2 regions of the Mycolicibacterium sp. CBM1 genome follow, and region 1 is predicted to be linked to the other one. Evidence: predicted binding sites of a transcription regulator. Region 1 holds the regulator's gene; the other holds the start of a gene.
What was found. Region 1 encodes LexA, which represses DNA repair genes until DNA is damaged. Its sites were predicted from a motif close to CGAACANNTGTTCG; they were not measured.
Positions count from the first base shown of each region.

Region 1 (10,523 bases):
CGGTCCTGCGGGACGGGCACGGTGGCCGCCGCCGTTGCCGCCCTAGCTCATCTGGGCACCACGACCGGAACACTGGCGGTACGCGTCCCCGGCGGCGAGGTCGCAGTCGAGATCACCGATACGACAAGCTTCCTGCGCGGGCCGTCGGTGCTGGTGGCCGCCGGCGAGGTCGCCGACGCGTGGTGGGCCGCCCAGCACTGACCGGGGCGGCGGGCACAATATTGGGCTGCGCGACGTTGGAGGTCCGTGACACCATCGGTACCAGCTATGACGACACCTGATTCGAAAACCCCCTCCGCCGACCCGAGCGCCGGGGAGCTCGCCCTCGACGACCGCGCTGCGCTACGCCGCGTCGCCGGGTTGTCCACCGAACTCGAAGACGTCTCCGAGGTCGAATACCGGCAGTTGCGGTTGGAACGCGTGGTCCTCGTCGGCGTGTGGACCGACGGCAGCGCCGCCGACGCCGAGGCCAGCCTCGCCGAGCTGGCTGCCCTGGCCGAGACCGCGGGATCGGAGGTTCTCGAAGGACTGATCCAACGCCGCGACAAGCCCGACCCGTCGACCTATATCGGCTCCGGCAAGGCCGCTGAGCTGCGTCAGACCGTGATCGCGACCGGCGCCGACACCGTGATCTGCGACGGCGAACTGAGCCCCGCCCAGCTCAACGCGCTGGAGAAGGTGGTCAAGGTCAAGGTGATCGACCGGACCGCGCTGATCCTGGACATCTTCGCCCAGCACGCCACCAGCCGGGAGGGCAAGGCTCAGGTCGCCTACGCCCAGATGGAGTACATGCTGCCCCGGCTGCGCGGCTGGGGCGAGTCGATGTCTCGGCAGGGCGGTGGTGCCGGCGGCAGCGGCGGGGGCGTCGGTACCCGCGGCCCCGGTGAGACCAAGATCGAGACCGACCGGCGCCGTATCCGCGAGCGGATGTCCAAGCTGCGCCGCGAGATCAAGGACATGAAGCAGATCCGTGACACCCAGCGCAGTCGCCGACTGCACAGCGACACTGCATCCATCGCGATCGTCGGCTACACCAACGCCGGCAAGTCCAGCCTGCTCAACGCGCTGACCGGGGCCGGGGTGCTGGTGCAGAACGCGCTGTTCGCCACGCTCGAACCGACCACGCGCCGAGGCGAATTCGACGACGGCCGGCCGTTCGTGCTCACCGACACCGTCGGCTTCGTCCGGCACCTGCCGACCCAGCTGGTGGAGGCCTTCCGGTCGACCCTGGAGGAGGTCGTCGACGCCGACCTGCTGGTGCACGTCGTCGACGGATCGGATTCCAACCCGATGGCGCAGATCGAAGCGGTGCGGCAAGTCTTGCGTGAGGTGCAGAACGACCACCACGCGCCGCCGGCGCCGGAGTTGTTGGTGGTCAACAAGATCGACGCCGCCGACGAACTGACACTGGCGCAGTTGCGGCGTGCGCTGACCGGCGCGGTGTTCGTCTCGGCGCACACCGGCGAGGGCTTGCCGCGTCTGCGTGCCCGACTCGGCGAGCTCGTCGAACCGCGGGAGATCACCGTCGACGTGACGATCCCGTACGATCGCGGCGATCTGGTGGCCCGGTTGCACAGCGACGGGCACGTCGACGCCGTCGAGCACACCGAAGCGGGGACCAGGCTCAAGGCGCGGGTGCCCGCCGCACTGGCGGCGGGGCTGCGCCAGTACGCGACCGCCTAGTCTCTGCGCCGGATCACCGGCGGCTGGTGAGCGCGTACCGGCGGCAGCGGGCCGCTGAACTTCTCGACCTCCACCAGGACTGCCGCTCCGGTGCAGCCGCGGGCCAGCGACGACGTGCCGGCATCGTCGGTCAGGACATTCGGATTGCCGTGCACACATAGTGAATCCGGGTCGCGGGGATCCAGTGGGTCATACCAGGCTCCGGTCGACAACTGCACCACCCGGGGGCGAAGCCCGTCGTCGACGACCACGCCGGCCAAGCACGCGCCGCGGTCGTTGAACACCCGCACCACGTCGCCGTCGAGGAGCCCACGCGCTGCGGCGTCGTCGGGGTGGATCCTGATCGGTTCACGCCCTTGAATTTTCGCCGCCCGGCTGACCGCACCGCCGTCGAGCTGGCCGTGCAGCCGGGTCGCCGGCTGATTGGCAATCAGGTGCAGCCGGAAACGTGCGGCACGCGGGCCGCCGAGCCACTCTTCCGGCTCATACCAGCGCGGGTGCCCGGCGCAATCGGGGTAACCGAATTCGTCGATGGCGCGGGAGAAGATCTCGATCCTGCCGCTCGGGGTGCCCAGCGGGTGCGCCTGCGGATCGGCGCGGAAGTCGCCCAACAGGGTCAGCCCCCTCTCGACCGGGAGTCGCACGGACCCGTCGGCCCAGAACTGGTCGAAATCGGGAACCGCGCAATCGATCTCGGCTGCCCACGTGTCATAGAGGTGCGCCAGCCACTGGCGGGCGGTCCGTCCTTCGGTGAATCGGTCGCCGAAGCCCAACCGGTCGGCGAGTGCAGAGAAGGTGGTGTAGTCGTCACGGGACTGCGCATACGGCTGCGTGAGCGCCGGCATTGCCACCAGCAGCGGGTCGTTGCGTGATCCGGAGTAGTCGTCGCGTTCGAAAGCCGTGGTGGAGGGCACGACGATGTCGGCGTGCCGGGCCATCGGCGTCCAGTACGGATCGTGCACCACGACGGTATCCACCCGAGCCAGCGCGCGGCGCAACCGCGGCAGGTTCTGGTGGTGGTGGAACGGGTTACCGCCCGCCCAGTACACACACCTGATCTCCGGATAGGTCAGGGTTCGACCGTTGTAGGTGAACGTCTCACCGGGACGCAGCAGCATGTCGCTGATCGCCGCGACTGGGATGAAGGTGTCCACCGGGTTGTGTCCCTGCGGCAGTGCGGGCAGCCGAACCCGCAAGGGCGGCAGCCCCGGCTCGTTCATCGAGCCGTAGCCATGCCCGAAACCCCCTCCGGGAAGCCCGATCTGGCCGAGCATGGCCGCCAGGGTCAGTCCCATCCACGGGGCCTGCTCACCGAATCGCAGCCGTTGCAGTGACCAACTTACGGTGACGATGGTGCGCTTGGCCGCCATGGTCCTGGCCAACTCGGTGAGCGTGGCCTCGTCCAGGCCGCAGAACTCCGCGGCCCACTGCGGCGACTTGGGCACCCCGTCGTCGAGGCCCAGCAGGTAGCGCTCGAAACGTTCGTAGCCGGTGCAATAGGTGGCCAGGAAGTCGCGGTCGGCGAGGTCTTCGGTGGCCAGGACGTGAGCGAGCGCCAGCATGATCGCCACGTCGGTGCCCGGGGTGGCCGGCAGCCACCGGCAGTCGCCATCGACGTCGCTGCGCAGCGGACTGATCGAAATGATGGTCCCGCCCTTGGCGCGGAACCGGTGCAGCGCATCGCGCGCGGGGTGGTCGGTGGTGCCGCCGTGGTTGATCCCGGTGTTCTTCAGGTTCAGCCCGCCGAAGCACACCAGCAGCTCGGTGTGCTCGACGATCACGTTCCACTCGGTCGAGCGCTTGAACAGCTCGTCGTGTGTTCCGACGACCCGCGGCATGATCACCCCCGTCGCGCCCAGGCTGTAGGAATGGCGCGAAAAGGTATAACCGCCAAGCATTTTCAGGAACCGATGCACCTGGCTCTGGGCGTGGTGGAATCGCCCAGCGCTCGCCCAGCCGTAGGAACCGCCGTAGATGGCCTGGTTGCCGTGAGTGTCCACGACGCGGCGCAGTTCGTCGGCCAGCCGTTCGGTCAGCTCGTCCCAGTCGACGGCGACAAATTCGTCGGCGCCCCGCGCACTGCTGGGGCCGGGGCCGTCGCGCAGCCACCCGCGCCGGATCGCCGGTCCGGTGATCCGCGACTCGTGGCGCACCGAGCCGGGGATGTTGCCGAGCAGGGGGGAGGGGTCGGCGTCGCCGGGGATGGGGGCGGCCGCGGTGATCTCGCCGCCGTCGACGTCGGCGGTGAATGCACCCCAGTGTGTGAGGCTCACGGCGCGGCCCATGTTCGGCAGTCTAGGGGCGGTTGCGCCCGGGGTACCCGGCACGCCCAACCATCCGGTTGGTCTATCGTGGTGGCAAAGACGAGCAACCAACTTTGGAGGGGTCTAATCATGGGCAGCGCGGTCAAGTACGAGCGCACGTTGTTCGAGCCGGAGCACGAGCTGTTCCGCGAGTCCTACCGGGGATTCCTCGACCGGCACGTCGCCCCGTACCACGACCAGTGGGAGAAGGACAAGATCGTCGACCGCGGGGTGTGGCTCGAGGCCGGCAAGCAGGGCTTCCTGGGGATGGCGGTGCCGGAGGAATACGGCGGCGGCGGCAACCCCGACTTCCGGTACAACACCATCGTGGTGGAGGAGACCGTCGCGGGGCGCTACAGCGGCCTGGGCTTCTCGCTGCACAACGACGTCGTCGCCCCGTACCTGTTGCGGCTGGCCACCGAGGAGCAGAAGCAGCGCTGGCTGCCGAAGTTCTGCACCGGTGAGCTGATCACCGCGATCGCGATGACCGAGCCCGGCACGGGCAGTGACCTGCAGGGCATCAAGACCCGTGCGGTCAAGGAGGGTGACCACTACATCCTCAACGGGTCCAAGACCTTCATCACCAACGGCATCAACGCCGACCTGGTGATCGTCGTGGCCCAGACCGACCCGCAGAAGGGCGCGCTGGGCTTCTCCCTGCTCGTCGTCGAGCGGGGCATGGAGGGCTTCGAGCGGGGCCGCCATCTGGACAAGATCGGCCTGGACGGGCAGGACACCGCGGAGCTGTCCTTCACCGACGTGAAGGTGCCGGCCGAGAACCTGCTCGGCGAGGAGGGCAAGGGCTTCATCTACCTGATGGAGAACCTGCCGCAGGAGCGCATCTCGATCGCCATCATGGCCGCCTCGGCGATGGAAGCCGTGCTCGAGGAGACCGTGCAGTACACCAAGGAGCGCAAGGCGTTCGGTAAGCCGATCGGCTCGTTCCAGAACAGCCGCTTCCTGCTGGCCGAGCTGGCCACCGAGGCGACGGCCGTGCGGATCATGGTCGATGAGTTCATCCGGCTGCATCTGGACGAGAAGCTCACTGCCGAGCAGGCCGCGATGGCCAAGTGGTGGACCACCGAAGCTCAGGTGCGTCTGGTGGACCGCTGCCTGCAGCTGCACGGCGGCTATGGCTACATGCGCGAATACAACGTGGCGCGAGCTTTCCTGGACGCCCGGGTGCAGACCATTTACGGCGGGACGACCGAGATCATGAAGGAGATCATTGGCCGCAGCCTGGGCGTTTAGCGGCCCAGGCCATCGGGTGAGCCTGGGCGTTTAGCGGCCCAGGCCATCGGGTGAGCCTGGGCGTTTAGCGGCCCAGGCCATCGGGTGAGCCTGGGCGTTTAGCGGCCCAGGCCATCGGGTGAGCCTGGGCGTTTAGCGGCCCGGGCGCCCCGTCGAACTGGGCTTTTGGTTGACCGCTAAGTGCGATCAGGGGGTCCGTGGAACCGGATACCGGCGCGTGTGCTCGGCTTTCCCGGTGTTTCTGCCCTCCAACGTGCGGCTTATCTCGGATACTGCCGCGTGTCGTGAACTGCTGACGCACAGTTGACGCGGAGGATAAGAAGAAGCATCTTGACCGAAACGGCGGGGAGAGTGCATGACTTGGCTTGGAAGTCGTCTCAACAGAGGCGTCGGGCGGATGGCGCTCGGCGTCCTCGCGGCGACTGCGGCAGCGCTGCTGTGGGCGCCGCTCGCGATAGCGACCCCGGAAAGCGACGCCAGCGACGCGATTGACCAGGCGTGGCAGGCCGCCGGCGGCGACGGTTCCCCGGTGGGAAGCAAGGACGGCGACGTCTACCCGGTGGGCGACGGGTTCGCCCAGAACTTCACCGCCGGCAAATTCTTCTTCACCCCTGCCACCGGTGCACACCTGATCTTCGGGGCGATCCTGGACAAGTACCAGGCGATGGGCGGTCCGGCCGACAGCGATCTCGGATTCCCGACGATCGACGAGGTTGCGGGCCTGGTCGGTCCGGACAGCCGGGTCAGCACTTTCAGCGCCAGCGACAAGCCGGCGATCTTCTGGACGCCGGACACCGGCGCCTGGGTAGTCCGCGGCGCCATCAACGCGGCGTGGGACAAGCTGGGCGGTTCGGCGGGCACCATGGGCGTGCCCACCGGTGACGAGACCTACGACGGCGACGTGGTGAACCAGAAGTTCACCGGCGGCGAGATCTCCTACAACGCCAACGCCAAGACCTTCACCACCGTGCCGCCCGAGCTGGCCAACGACCTCGCCGGCCTCGAGGTGCCGGCGGATGCGACCACTTTGATCAACCAGGCGTGGCGTGCCGCGGGCGGGCTCTCCGGTCCGCTCGGCGCACGCCAGGGGGCGCAGTATGCGGTCGGCAGCGACGGGGCCGCGCAGGACTACGCCGGCGGCAAGGTTTTCTACTCGCCGGCGACCGGCGCCCATGCGGTGACCGGCGCGATTCTGGCCAAGTACGACGCGCTCGGCGGACCCACTGGTGACCTGGGCCTGCCGATCGGCACCGAAGCCGACGGCGGAGCGCCCAACAGCCGGGTCAGCTCGTTCAGCGCAGCGGACAAGCCGGTGATCTTCTGGACACCCGATACCGGTGCGATCGTGGTGCGCGGCGCGATCAACACCGCCTGGGCCAAGCTGGGCGGGGCGACCGGCAAGCTCGGTGTTCCGACCGGCGAGCAGAGCGTCGACGGCGACACTGTCACGCAGAAGTTCAGCGGTGGCGAGATCTCCTGGAACAAGGCCACTAACACATTCACCACCAAGCCGCCGGAGCTGGCGGGCTCGCTGTCGGGAATCGAGGTTCCCAGCGCGACGGGGCCGCAGACGACTCCCGCGACGTCGACATCGGCGGACGCCTTCACCTGGCATTGGTGGTGGCTGCTGGTGATCATCCCGGTGATCCTGCTGATCGGGGTCGTTGCGCTCGGCCTGCTGTGGCTGCAGCGGCGGCGCGCGGCCGCCGCCGACATCGACGACGACTTCGATGACGACGGCGATTACGACGGCGATTACGACGGCGACGAGCAGTGGCACGGTGAGGTGGACGACGCTCCCACCTCTTCGCGGTATGCGACCCTCCCCGACGGTGGACGCGTCGCGCTCCCGCCGATATCCGGCTTCGGCTGGGCGGGCCCTGACGAGGACGACAAGTCGATGCCGGGACCCGAGGATGTCTTCGACGGCGATCAGGACGCGATTGACACCACGCCGACCCGGATCCCTGCCGGGCCCGACGACTCTGGCCTGCCCACTGGCCTGCCCGGCGATCTTTCCGTCGACCACGAGTACGCCGAGGTCGAAGAACTCCACGAGGACGCCGACGGCGTTGTCGAGGAGGACTTCGCCGAGGTTCACGAGACCGATCTGGAAGCCGATGAGGTGACCGACACCGGCCGGCACGCCGTGGTCAATCTGGGCGAATCCCAGGCGATGTGGAAGCTCAACCTGGGTGAACTCGGTGCGCCGCGTCGCCGCCGGGCCGCCGAGGAGCCGCCGGAGGTGTACTCCGTCGACGATGGCGTGCACGACGTCGAGCAGCCGGCGCCACCGGTCGAACCGGTCAGCGAGCCAGCCGAGGACCTGCAGTCGGACGTGCACGGCGCACCCGGCCCGGCCCGGCCCGCTATCCATCTCCCATTGGCTGACCCCTACCAGGCGCCGGACGGCTACGTGATCAAGGCCAATACACATTCGGGGCTGTACTACACACCGGAGTCAGCGCTCTACGACCACACGGTCCCCGAGGTGTGGTTCGCCAGTGAGGAACTCGCTCAGGCGAACGGTTTCGTCAAAGCGGAGTAAGCGCGGGACCTGTCAGATCTTGCGCGGTCAGATCTTGCGCAGAACGGTGACGACTTTGCCGAGGATGGCGGCGTCATTACCGGGAATGGGGTCGAATGTCGGGTTGTGCGGCATCAACCACACCTGGCCGCTGGTCCGTTTGAAGGTCTTCACCGTGGCCTCGCCGTCGATCATGGCGGCGACGATGTCGCCGTTGTCGGCGACGTTCTGCTGCCGGACCACCACCCAGTCGCCGTCGCAGATGGCCGCGTCGATCATCGACTCACCGACCACTTTCAGCAGGAACAGCGACCCCTCGCCGACCAGCTCGCGAGGTAGTGGGAAAACATCCTCGACGGCTTGTTCGGCCAGGATCGGACCGCCGGCCGCGATGCGGCCCAGCACCGGCACGAACGTCGGCTCCGGCAGGGTGTCGGAGCCGGCCACATCGGTGGTCACCTGCTGCGGCATGTCGTCGACGCCGCGCACGTCGACGGCGCGCGGTCGGTTGGCGTCGCGCCGCAGATAGCCCTTGCGCTCCAGCGTGCGCAGCTGGTGGGCCACCGATGACGTCGAGGTGAGACCCACGGCATCGCCGATCTCCCGAATGCTCGGGGGATAGCCCCGGCTGGTCACGGACGCGCGGATCACTTCGAGGATGGTGCGCTGCCGCTCGGTCAATCCGGTGTTCCCGTCGCGGCGGCTGGCGTCGGGACCCGAGGTCTCACTGCGGTCACTCATGGGTGCCGAATGTAGTCCGGCAAGCGCCGATAATCAAACATTTGTTCGAGCGTGTCGTGGGCGGAAACGGATCCGGTGCGGTCCTGGCCTGTCGGGCGGGACCGGTGTTTCAGCCGCCCCGAATGGCTGTCGCCAAAACTTGTCGGTGGCCCGATTTATCCTTCGGACACGCTCGCTCACATGTTCGGAAATCGAACGCATGATCGAGTATATTTCGAACACACAAGCGAGCAGTGGGCGCCCCGGAGGAAGGAAGCGGACGTGACAGTCATCGACGAGCGGCAGGTATTCGTGTCATCGCCGGCGCGCCGGCGTCCGGCCGCCACGGCGGCGGCACCCGTGCGGCGCCCCGCAGGTGTGCGTGCCTACCACCCCCATCCGAATCGCCCCACGACGGCGGCGCTGGCCTACCGGGGAACCGGTGTCAAGGTCTCGCGAGCTGCGCACAGCCGCCAGTCGGTGAGCACCACCGTCACCATCGCGCTGGCCGGACTGGCCGCGCTGATCACGCTGTGGCTCGGCCTGCTCGCGGATTTCAGCGGGGGTTCGGTGGCGACGCCGCAGGCGCCGGATCAGCTCGCGGTGGTCCAGGTCCAGGCGGGCGAGACCCTGCAGGAGCTGGCCGGTCGGGTCGCACCCGACGCGCCGACCGGGCAGGTCATGCAGCAGATCCGCGATCTCAACAAGCTCGATTCGGCGTCGTTGGACGCCGGGCAGACCCTGATCGCGCCGATTGGCTGACGGCGTCGACGCCGTGCGGGGCGAAAACGCATGCCGGACAAGCGTCATCGGCGAACGGGGCGAGTGCGCTGCTCGTCTTGTGCGGGTCATGGCCGTGCCGGCGGGGGCGCAGGTAGGCTCTGGGTGGCCCGAGACTTCGGGTCACGTCAGAGGCGAAGGAGCGGTCGTGCACTGTCCGTTCTGTCGTCACCCCGATTCCCGCGTGGTCGATTCCCGGGAAGCGGACGAGGGCCAGGCCATCCGGCGTCGCCGGTCGTGCCCGGAATGCGGCCGGCGGTTCACCACGGTGGAAACCGCCGTGCTCGCGGTCGTCAAACGCAGCGGGGTCACCGAGCCGTTCAGCCGGGAGAAGGTCATCCGCGGCGTGCGCCGGGCCTGTCAGGGCCGAGATGTCGACGACGACGCCCTGAACCTGCTGGCCCAGCAGGTGGAGGACGCGGTGCGGGCCGCCGGTTCGCCTGAGATCCCCAGCCATGAGGTGGGCCTGGCCATCCTCGGCCCGCTGCGCGAACTCGACGAGGTCGCCTATCTGCGCTTCGCGTCGGTCTACCGGTCGTTCAGTTCGGCCGAGGATTTCGAGCGCGAGATCGAGGCGTTGCGTGCCCACCGCAAGCTGAGCGCGCCGGGCTGAGCGTCAGCCGATCTGCCGCACGCCGTCGCTGACCACCCGACCGGCCACCAGCACCCACCCCTCCGGGCTCCAGGTCGTGTAGAGCTGCGACCCCTTGCCCTGGGTGATGGTCAGGTCGCGGCTGAGATAGTCGGTGATGCGGGCGGCGGCCGACCCGGTGGCTTCGTCCTCGGGAACACCCAGGTCGTTGGCGAACATCCGGGACCGGATCTGGCCGGCGTCCCGGTCGAGCCACGTCCACAGGTAATGCTCCACGTCGTCGGGATAGTCCGCCGGGTCCGCCGCGAGCAGGTCGTCAACCGAGGCGATTTCCTGGATCGCGAACTCCGGTGACCAGTCCGCACGGGCCCGCACCACGGTGCGATCGTCGGAGTAGCTGAGCTGGACGATGCCCGCGGGTACCTGCAGGGTGTGCACCGGCGTGCCACGCTCCCGCAGCCACCAGCCGGCGCCGACGGTCGGGTGTCCGGCGAACGGGAGCTCGGTGGCGGGAGTGAAGATGTGGGCGTGCGCGGTCGTCGAGCCGGCGTCCGGCAGATCGACGAAAATCGTTTCGCTGTAGCCCAATTCGGTGGCGAGGCGTTGGCGCTCGCTGGGCGGCACCGCGGCGGCATCGACGACGCCGAGCGGATTGCCGAAGTCGCCT
Region 1 covers NZ_JBSXPP010000006.1:4,941-15,463, reverse strand. The annotation lists gene dapF (diaminopimelate epimerase) at 1-201, shown strand, start outside; gene hflX (GTPase HflX) at 268-1,683, shown strand; gene ACXDF8_RS09895 (molybdopterin guanine dinucleotide-containing S/N-oxide reductase) at 1,680-3,968, opposite strand; gene ACXDF8_RS09890 (acyl-CoA dehydrogenase family protein) at 4,077-5,237, shown strand; gene ACXDF8_RS09885 (LGFP repeat-containing protein) at 5,593-7,785, shown strand; gene lexA (transcriptional repressor LexA) at 7,813-8,505, opposite strand; gene ACXDF8_RS09875 (LysM peptidoglycan-binding domain-containing protein) at 8,767-9,246, shown strand; gene nrdR (transcriptional regulator NrdR) at 9,413-9,877, shown strand; gene ACXDF8_RS09865 (PhzF family protein) at 9,881-10,523, opposite strand, start outside.

Region 2 (10,523 bases), on a different contig from region 1:
GCCTAACGGCACCCACTGGATGCGCGTGCGCCCATCGAGAGCAAGTTCACAGGCCCCCGTCCTGGCGACTGGGCCTCTCCGCGGAATACGGTTAGTTTCGCTAACGTAGTTTCTTGTGGGCGCAACGGAGCCCCACTCATATTCATCGTCACTTGTCTGGAGTCGCGTCATGCCGACTGATACTCGCGAAGCCCGGTTCGAGCAGCGCCTCGCTCACCTCTATGCGACGGATCCGCAGTTCGCCGCCGCCGCGCCCGACCCCCACGTCACCGCGGCCGCCGACGACACCACCCTGCGACTGCCGCAGATCATCAAGACCGTCTTCGACGGTTACGCCGACCGCCCGGCGGTGGGCCAACGCGCGGCGCGGCTGGTTCAGGACCCCGCCACCGGGCGCACCACTACAGAACTGTTGCCCGCGTTCGAGACCATCACCTACCGACAACTGTGGGATCGCGTGCAGGCCGTCGCCCACGCGTGGGCCGCCAACCCGGTGGCTCCCGGTGACCGGGTGGCCATCCTCGGCTTCACCAGCACCGACTACACCACCATCGACGTCGCGTCGGTCCTGCTCGGAGCCGTGTCGGTGCCACTGCAGACCAGCGCCGGCGTCAACTCGCTGCGGCCGATTATCACCGAGACAGAACCCACCCTGATCGCCTCCAGCATCGACTATCTCGACGACGCCGTCGAATTGGCGCTGGGCGGTCCCGCACCGAAACGGTTGGTGGTCTTCGACTTCCGGCCCGAGGTCGACGATCAGCGTGACGCGCTTGCCGATGCACGGGCGCGGCTGGCAGGCACCGGAGTCACGGTGTCGACGCTGGTCGACGAATTCGAACGCGGCACAAAACTTTCCGTCAACATACCGGGAACCGACGAGGACGACCCGCTGGCCCTGCTGATCTACACCTCCGGCAGCACCGGCGCGCCGAAGGGTGCAATGTACCCGGCCAGCAAGGTGGCCGACATGTGGTCGGCGGCGGCCGCGCACTGGGACGACCGGCACGGCGCCTTCCCGGCTATCGTCTTGAGCTTCATGCCGATGAGCCACGTGATGGGCCGAGGTGCCCTGTATGGCGCGTTGAGTACCGGCGGCACGGTGTATTTTGCTGCCCGCCCGGACCTTTCGACCTTCCTCGAGGATCTGGCGCTGATCCGGCCCACCCAGCTCAACCTGGTGCCGCGGGTCTGGGACATGATCCACCAGGAGGTGCAGAGCGAGGTCGACCGTCGCGTCGGAGCCGCCGGGTCGGCCGCTGTCACCGCCGAGGTGCTGGCCGAGAAGCGCCGCAGCCTGCTCGGTGACCGCTTCGTCGCCGCGATCACCGGTTCCGCGCCGATCGCGCCGGAACTGCGGGCGTGGGTCGAGGACTTCCTGGACATGCACCTGCTCGAAGCCTACGGCTCGACCGAGGCAGGCGCGGTACTCGCCGACGGCGTCGTGCGCCGGCCTCCCGTCACCGACTACAAGCTTTGCGACGTACCGGAATTGGGATACTTCTCGACCGACCTGCCGCACCCCCGCGGCGAGTTGCTGATCAAGTCCACACAGCTGTTCCCCGGCTACTACAGGCGTCCCGACGTCACCGCCGAGATGTTCGACGCGGACGGGTTCTATAGCACCGGCGACATCGTCACCGAGATCGGACCCGATCAGCTGCGCTACGTCGACCGACGCAACAACGTCCTCAAGCTGGCGCAGGGTGAGTTCGTCACGGTATCCAAGCTCGAGGCGGCCTTCGGCCACAGCCCGCTGGTGCACCAGATCTACCTGTACGGCAACAGTGCTCGGCCGTATCTGCTCGCCGTCGTGGTGCCAACCGCCGAGGCCCTCGCCGGCCACGACGCGACCGAACTCAAGGCGCTGATCACTGAGTCGATGCAGGAGATCGCCCGCGAAGCCGGGCTGCAGTCCTACGAGATACCCCGCGACTTCCTCATCGACCCAACGCCGTTTACCGTCGAGAACGGATTGTTGACCGGTATCCGCAAGCTCGCCTGGCCGCGGCTGAAGGAACGTTACGGCCCCGCGCTCGAGCAGCTCTACGTCGACCTCGCCGAAGGGCAGGCCGACGAGTTGCGCGCACTGCGCCGCAGCGGAGCCGATGCCCCCGCGTTGGAGACCGTCACCCGCGCCGCAGGCGCGCTCCTGGGTGCCGCGGCCGCGGACCTGCACGCCGACGCCCGCTTCACCGATCTCGGTGGAGACTCCCTGTCGGCGCTGACATTTGCCAACCTGCTGCAGGAGATCTTCGGCGTCGAGGTGCCGGTCGGCGTCATCGTCAGCCCGGCCAACGACCTGGCGGCGATCGCCACCTATGTCGACACGCAGCGGACCTCGGGCAGCAAGCGACCGACGTTCGCCTCCGTGCACGGCGCTGGCGCGACCGAGGTCCACGCTCGCGATCTCACCCTGGACAAGTTCATCGACGCCGCGACATTGGGCGGCGCGGCGCAGCTGCCCGCCCCGAGCAGCGAGATCCGCACCGTTCTACTCACCGGCGCAACCGGATTCCTGGGTCGTTATCTGGCCCTGGAATGGCTGGAGCGGATGGACCTCGTCGACGGCACAGTGATCTGTCTGGTCCGGGCGCGTTCGGACGCCGACGCGCGACGCCGGCTCGACGACACCTTCGATAGCGGTGACCCCGCCCTGTTGGAGCACTACCGTGCGCTGGCCGCCGATCACCTCGAGGTGATCGCCGGCGACAAGGGCGAAGAGAACCTCGGCCTGGACGACGCGACCTGGCAGCGCCTGGCCGACACCGTCGACCTCATCGTCGACCCGGCCGCTCTGGTCAACCATGTGCTGCCGTACCGAGAACTGTTCGGCCCCAATGCCGTCGGCACCGCCGAGCTGATCCGCATTGCGCTGACCACCAAGCTCAAGCCATTCGTCTATGTCTCGACGATCGGTGTCGGCGCGGGCGTCGCCCTCGGGCAGTTCGTCGAGGACGGTGACATCCGCGCGATCAGTGCCACCCGCGCCGTCGACGACTCCTATGCCAACGGCTACGGCAACAGCAAGTGGGCCGGCGAGGTGCTGCTACGCGAGGCCAACGACCTGTGCGGTCTGCCGGTGTCGGTGTTCCGCTGCGACATGATCCTGGCCGACACTACCTACGGCGGCCAGCTGAACCTGCCGGACATGTTCACCCGGATGATGCTGAGCCTGGTGGCCACGGGCATCGCGCCGGCGTCGTTCTACGAACTCGACGCCGAGGGCAACCGGCAGCGCGCCCACTACGACGGTCTGCCGGTGGAGTTCATCGCCGAGGCCATCTCCACGCTTGGCGCCCACGTCGCGCAGGAGGGTGACGGTGCGTTCGAGACCTACCACGTGATGAACCCCTACGACGACGGCATCGGGCTCGACGAGTTCGTCGACTGGCTGATCGAGGCCGGCTATCCGATCCAGCGGATCGCCGACTACCAGGGGTGGCTGCAGCGGTTCGAGACCTCGATGCGGGCGCTGCCAGACCGCCAACGCCAGTACTCGCTGCTGCCGCTGCTGCACAACTACCAACGGCCCGACCATCCAGTCCGCGGATCCATCGCGCCGACTGACCGGTTCCGCGCCGCGGTGCAGGACGCAAAGATCGGACCGGACAAAGACATCCCGCACGTCACCCCTGCGGTCGTGGTGAAGTACGCCACCGACCTGAAGCTGCTCGGTCTGCTGTAGGCCAGCCCCTGAGCTGACTGGTTGCCTGAGCAAGTATCATCCGCTCAGGCAGCCAGCTCTCAGGGGACGAGCCGCGCCGGTCGGGAGCAGAGATGGTGGGCGTTTCGGCGTCGGTACGGCAGTGGTGGCGACGCCCGGACCAGTACGACGCCGTGTCGGCCTATCTGGATTCGAGTCGCCTGCAACGGCCGACACGCTACACAATTGCCGCGGTAATGGCGGCGTTCGCGTTGGTTCCTCCGATCATGCTGGCCAGCCCATCCGGCCCCAAGGGTATGAAGGCTGTCGTGGTGTCGTTCGGCATCACCGCCGCGTGCGCTGCGCTGGCCGCCCTCTGGGCGACCCGGTGGCCCACCGAACGTCAGTCGGCCGCCTTCACGATCGCGGCGACAGCCTGCATCGTCGCCGGAGGCTCGATTGCCGTCGATCCCGCCGCCGGCGTCTTCGGGGGCATGGCATTCGCACCGCTGGCCGGCTACCTGTCGTTCTTTCATTCGGGTCGACTGTCCACCGCGCTGCTGGCCGCGGCCGCCGTATCCACCGTCGTGGTGTGCTTCCAGGTTGCTCCTGGCGATCCGATGATGGCGATCGGCCACAGCGTCGGCGCGCTCGCCACCATGGTCATGGTTCCGCTCGTCGTACAAGCCCTGCTGCACATGTTGACCGCCGACGCGCACCGTTCCTTCACCGACCCGCTGACCGGCCTGCGCAATCGTCGTGGCTACTACCAGTCGGCGATCCAACTCATCGGCGCGGCGGACAGGTCGCAGACCCGATTCCTGATCGTGGTCATGGTCGATCTCGATGGGTTCAAACAGATCAACGACCGCCACGGGCACCACCGCGGTGACGCCGTCCTGGTCGCGGTGGCCGACAATCTGCGCCGCGCCAGCGCGATGAATGCTGTGGTCGCGCGCCCCGGCGGCGAGGAATTCCTCATTGCCGAATTATGGGAATCGGCCGAGCTCACGGCCGGCGCCGAGCGGTTGCGGATGGCGGTCGCGGCCACGCCGGGTGGTGTGACAGCAAGCCTCGGGGTCGCCTCGGTGGCGATCTCCGAGGTCGACCCCGCCCGCGCCAGAGAGGTTCTCGACGACCTGGTACACGCGGCCGACACCGCGATGTACGAAGCCAAGCGCGCCGGCGGCGACCGCGTCCACTACTGGTCGCCATCGACGACAGCCAGGTCCTGAGGCCGACACTCAGAGAACGGCGATCACCACCAGCACGACCGCGATGAGCGGGAAGGTGCCCTGGGTGAGCGCAGCGCGCGCCTTGTCCGGTGACGACGCCAGCAGCACCACCGCGGCGGCGAGCATCGAGCCGACGCCGGCGAGGATCAGCGCGACTCCGACGGCCTGATGGCCCATGGCGATCCCGACGATCCCGGCGGCGGTGACGACCGCGAGAAACAAGTTGTAGAAGCCCTGGTTGAAGGCGAGTGCCTTGGTCATCTCGGCCTCTTCGGCGCTGGTGCCGAAGACCGCGCGGGTGCGGGGCGTGGTCCAGGTGAGCGACTCCATGACGAATATGTAGACGTGCAGCAGGGCGGCGAGCCCGGCGACGATCAAACCCGCGGTGAGCATCGCACTCCCCTCATTCGAAAAGGCCTGTCTGCCCCAAGCCGCTGGCGCGCGGTGGCGCAACCAAACCGAGGTGGGTCCAGGCTAGCGGCGTGGCGACCCGGCCGCGGGGGGTCCGCGCGATCATCCCGGCCCGCACCAGGAACGGCTCGCACACCTCCTCCACCGTGGTCGGCTCCTCGCCGACCGCGACGGCCAGCGTGGACACCCCCACCGGCCCACCGCCGAAACTGCGGGTCAGAGCGGACAACACCGCCCGGTCCAGCCGGTCGAGGCCCAACTCGTCGACGTCGTAGACGGCCAGTGCGGCCTTGGCGATGTCGCGGGTGATCACTCCGTCGGCGCGGACCTCGGCATAATCGCGGACCCGGCGCAGCAGCCGGTTGGCGATCCGTGGTGTACCGCGCGAGCGGCGGGCGATCTCCGACCCGGCCTCCGCACCCAACTCGATGCCCAGAATGCCGGCCGAGCGGGACAGCACCCGCTCCAGTTCGGTGGGCTCGTAGAAGTCCATGTGCGCGGTGAACCCGAAGCGGTCGCGCAGCGGCCCGGTCAGCGCGCCCGACCGGGTGGTCGCGCCAACCAGGGTGAACGGCGCCACCTCCAACGGGATCGACGTTGCCCCGGGACCTTTGCCGACGACGACGTCGACCCGGAAGTCCTCCATCGCCAGGTACAGCATCTCTTCGGCGGGCCGGGCGATGCGGTGGATCTCGTCGATGAACAACACGTCGTGCTCGACGAGGTTGGACAGCATCGCAGCCAGGTCGCCGGCACGCTCGAGCGCCGGCCCGGAGGTGACCCGCAGCGAGGTGCCCAGTTCGGCGGCGATAATCATGGCCAGCGACGTCTTGCCCAGCCCCGGCGGCCCGGACAGCAGGATGTGATCCGGTGTACCACCGCGGTTCTTGGCGCCCTCGAGCACCAACTGCAGCTGTTCGCGGACCCGGGGCTGGCCGATGAACTCGCGCAGCGACCGGGGCCGCAGGCTGGCGTCGATGTCCCCCTCGCCGACGGTCAGCGCCGGCGAGACGTCGCGTTCCAGTTCCTCCTCTCCGGCGGCGTCGTCGTCGGCGTCGAACCGGCTCACTTGGTCTTCCCCAGCAGCGACAGCGCGGCCCGCAGCGCACTGGACGTGGTGGCCTCAGGGTCGGCGGCCAGCACCTTGTCGGTGGCTTCCTCGGCCTGCTTGAGCGCAAAGCCAAGTCCGACAAGGGCTTCCACCACCGGCGAGCGTACGGCGTGGCCGGTGGCCGCAGCGAGGCCTGCGCCACCGGTCACCGGGCCGATCTTGTCGCGCAGTTCCAGCACCAGCCGTTCGGCACCCCGCTTGCCGATCCCGGGCACCCGGGTCAGCGCGGTCACGTCACCATCGGCCAGCGCCTGGCGCAGTGCGGTGGCGTCGTAGACCGCCAGGGTGGCCAGGGCGATCTTGGGACCAACGCCGGAGACCCCGAGCAGCGTCAGGAACAGATCGCGGGCTTCGGAATCGGCGAAACCATAAAGGGTTTGGGAATCCTCACGCACGATCATCGCCGTGATCAACCGCGTCTCGCTGCCCCGGCGCAGCGTCGCCAGGGTCGACGGTGTGGCCATCACCTTGTAGCCGACACCGGCGGCTTCGATGACGGCGTGGTCGAGGGCGATGTCGATGACTTCGCCGCGCACCGAGGCGATCATTTTGCTGCCTTGAGCCGGGCCGGCGCGGCCTTCAGTCGGGCCTGGTAGGCCCGCTTCTGCTCGGCCGCCATCGCCTCGGCCTTGGCCATTCGGGCGATCATCGGGGCGCGCCAGCAGTGACAGATCGCCAGCGCCAGCGCGTCGGCGGCGTCGGCAGGGGTCGGTTTTTGCTGTAACTGCAGGATTCTGGTGACCATCGCGGTGACCTGCGCCTTGTCTGCCCGGCCGTTTCCGGTGACGGCGGCCTTGACCTCGCTGGGGGTGTGGAAATGCACGTCGATGTCGCGGCGGGCGGCTGCCAGCGCGATCACCCCGGCGGCCTGGGCGGTGCCCATCGCGGTGTTGGCGTTCTGGTTGGCGAAGACCCGTTCGATGGCGATGACGTCCGGAAGATGGGTGTCCATCCAATGGTCGACGGTGTCGCTGATGGTGAGCAGTCGGTGTTGCAGCGGTTCGTCGGCCGGGGTGCGCACCACGTCGACGTCCAACGCGGTGACCTGGCGACCACCCCGGCTCTCGATCACCGAGAGGCCGCACCGCGTCAACCCTGGGTCGACACCCATCACCCGCACGGATCGCCTTTCGACTACGAACAGTTGTTCGATACCTTAGCGGGGGACGCGGACAAGGTCAGTGAGGACACGCGGTAGCGCGACTCAGTTCTACCGGGGTGAGTGAGCCCGCTGATCACGTCCCGGTCTTGAACTCCGTCAGCGTCCCGGCTTCGATCGCGGCGGCGATGTCGGCCATCCGCTCACCCGACTGGCGCCAGCCCTTCACCCGCTCGCGGCCGACTTTCTCTCCGTCCCGACTGATCACGATTGTCCAGGGCACGCCGAGCCACTTGGCCAGCAGCCAGATCGGCCACATCAGCATGAACGGCAGCATCACCAACAGGATCAGTGCATCGATGGTGCCGAAACCCGTCTCCCAGGGCACTGTTCGCCACCACCACCGGCGCACCGACCACGTCACTCCGTCAGGGTCGGTTACATCGGCCATTCCCACCTCCGTTTCGTTCGGTCGCAGCGTACGGTCTTCGGCATGGTGGCGGGCAGCGTGCGTTCGGTGCGCAGTTTCTGCCGGGTCTGCCCTTCGGTGTGCGGGATCCTCGTCGATGTCGACGGTGATGAGGTCGTGGCCGTCCGCGGCGACGGCGAGCATCCCTTCTCCGGCGGCTACACCTGCCCGAAAGGCCGTGCGCTGCCGCTGATCCACCACCACCCGGATCGGCTCGAGCACCCGATGCTGGCCGTCGACGGGCGGCTGACCGAGTCGACCTGGGAGGCTTGCCTCGACGATCTCGGCGACCGACTGCGCGCGATCATCGCCGAACACGGGCCCGCCGCGGTGGCGATCAACTTCGGCACCGGCATCGGGATGGACGCGGCAGGCTATCGCCTCGCCGAAGCTCTGCACCGAGCGATCGGAACGCCCGCCAAGTTCAGTCCGCTGACCATCGACGGCACCGCCAAGGTGCTGATCGCGGAGTTGATGGGCGGGTCGTCGGCACTGACCGGCCGTCCGGACTATGCCGGCGCCGAGCTGGTCCTGCTGATAGGCAGTAATCCTGTTGTCTCCCATGGCCATACGATCGCGATGCCGAATCCCCGGGGGGCGCTGCGCGAGCTGACCGGCCACGCCGAGTTGTGGGTGCTCGACCCGCGGCACACCGAGACGGCCCGCCTGGCGACGCGCCACCTGGCGCCGCGGCCGGGCACCGACTACGCGGTGCTGGGCTTTCTCGTCCGCGAGATCCTGCGCGACGGGATCCACAGCGGCGTCGCGGTGCAGGATGCCGATGCGCTGGCCGCGGCGGTCGAGCCGTTCACCGGCGAGCACGCCGCGCGGATCGCCGACGTGTCCGAGGCGGACCTGGCCGATCTGCTGGCCACGGTGCGCCGGGTCGGACGGCTGGCGATCGACATCGGCACCGGAGTGACGATGTCGTCCGGTGCCAATGTCACCCAATGGCTTTCGTGGTCGCTGATGATCCTCACCGATTCGATGAACCGTCCCGGCGGGCTCTGGTTCCATCCCGGTTACGCCTACCAGCTGGAGGCATTCGAACTGCCGATCGCGCCGCCCGAGGGCAAGTCGCGCCCGGGGCCACGCAGCCGCCCGGAGACCAAGGCGTTCATGCGGGAGTGGCCATGCGCGACGCTGCCCGACGAGATCGAGGCCGGCAACATCCGTGCGTTGATCAACCTCGGCGGCAGCTTGCTCACCGGTTTTCCCGACACCGATGCAACAGCGGCGGCGCTGCAGAAGCTGGACGTGCTGGTCACCACCGACATCCGACCGAATCAGACGACCGCGGTGTCCACCCACGTGCTGCCGACCAAGGGCCAGCTCGAACGGCCGGATGTCACATTGTGGGACCTCCTGAGCCCGCGGATCTCCGCACAGCACACCGAGGCGGTCGTCGGCCCCGTCGGTCAGCGGCGCTCGATGTGGTGGGTGCTGGCCGAGATCGGCCGCCGGCTCGGCCACGACCTCGCCGACACCTCAATGACCGACGAGCAGATGCTGGCCCGCTTCGCCGGGGGCGGCCGTTGCGGTTACGACGAGCTGGTCGCCGACGGCTTCGTGCAGGCCGAGCGCGACCTCCCCGCACCGTGGGTGGACCGCCACGTCGAACGACTCGGGGGCTGGCGGCTGGCCCCGCAGATCCTCATCGAGCAGCTGGCCGCCCCGCCAGCCGCGGACGGCCTCGTGCTGGTGCCGCGGCGCCAGATGCGAAGGCTCAACGCACAATTGGACTTCCTCGGCGAGACGCCGGAGGTGTTCCTTCATCCCGACGACGCGGCCGCGGCCGGAATCGCCGACAACCAGGCGATGGTCGTGCGTACCGCGCACGGCGAACTCGGCGGCATTGCGAAACTGGATCCGTTGCTACGAACCGGGGCGGTGTCGGTGCCGCACGGACACACCGGCACCAACGTCAATCGGCTCACCAGCAAGGACGACATCGACCCCGCAACCGGGATGACGCGCTACTCCGGGGTGCCGGTCAGTGTGCACCCCGCCTGAGCTCACTCCTCGAGCTGGGCCAGGACCTCGTCGGGGATGTCGGCGTTGGTGTAGACGTCCTGCACGTCGTCGCTGTCCTCGAGCGCGTCGACGAGCTTCATGATCTTGCGGGCGCCCTCGGCGTCGACCGGCACCGTCACCGACGGCTGGAAGCTGGCGTCGGCGGAGTCGTAGTCGATGCCGGCGTCCTGCAGCGCGGTGCGCACGGCGACCAGGTCGGTGGGCTCGGAGATGATCTCGAAGCTCTCGCCGAGGTCGTTGACCTCTTCGGCGCCGGCCTCGAGGACGGCGAGCAGCACGTCATCCTCGGTGAGCCCGTTCTTGTCCAGGATCACCACGCCCTTGCGGGAGAACAGGTAGGAGACCGAGCCCGGGTCGGCCATGTTGCCGCCGTTGCGGGTCATCGCGACGCGCACTTCACCGGCGGCGCGGTTGCGGTTGTCGGTCAGGCACTCGATGAGCACGGCCACCCCGTTGGGGCCGTAGCCCTCGTAGGTGATGTTCTGCCAGTCGGCACCGCCTGCTTCCTCGCCGCCACC
Region 2 covers NZ_JBSXPP010000002.1:31,350-41,872, reverse strand. The annotation lists gene car (carboxylic acid reductase) at 170-3,688, shown strand; gene ACXDF8_RS02945 (GGDEF domain-containing protein) at 3,781-4,881, shown strand; gene ACXDF8_RS02940 (DUF1304 domain-containing protein) at 4,891-5,274, opposite strand; gene ruvB (Holliday junction branch migration DNA helicase RuvB) at 5,285-6,361, opposite strand; gene ruvA (Holliday junction branch migration protein RuvA) at 6,358-6,951, opposite strand; gene ruvC (crossover junction endodeoxyribonuclease RuvC) at 6,948-7,523, opposite strand; gene ACXDF8_RS02920 (hypothetical protein) at 7,639-7,953, opposite strand; gene ACXDF8_RS02915 (molybdopterin-containing oxidoreductase family protein) at 7,996-9,984, shown strand; gene ACXDF8_RS02910 (YebC/PmpR family DNA-binding transcriptional regulator) at 9,987-10,523, opposite strand, start outside.
Region 2: ruvC (crossover junction endodeoxyribonuclease RuvC) is a predicted target of LexA. The motif match lies at 7,541-7,554, and genes of this name have one in related genera.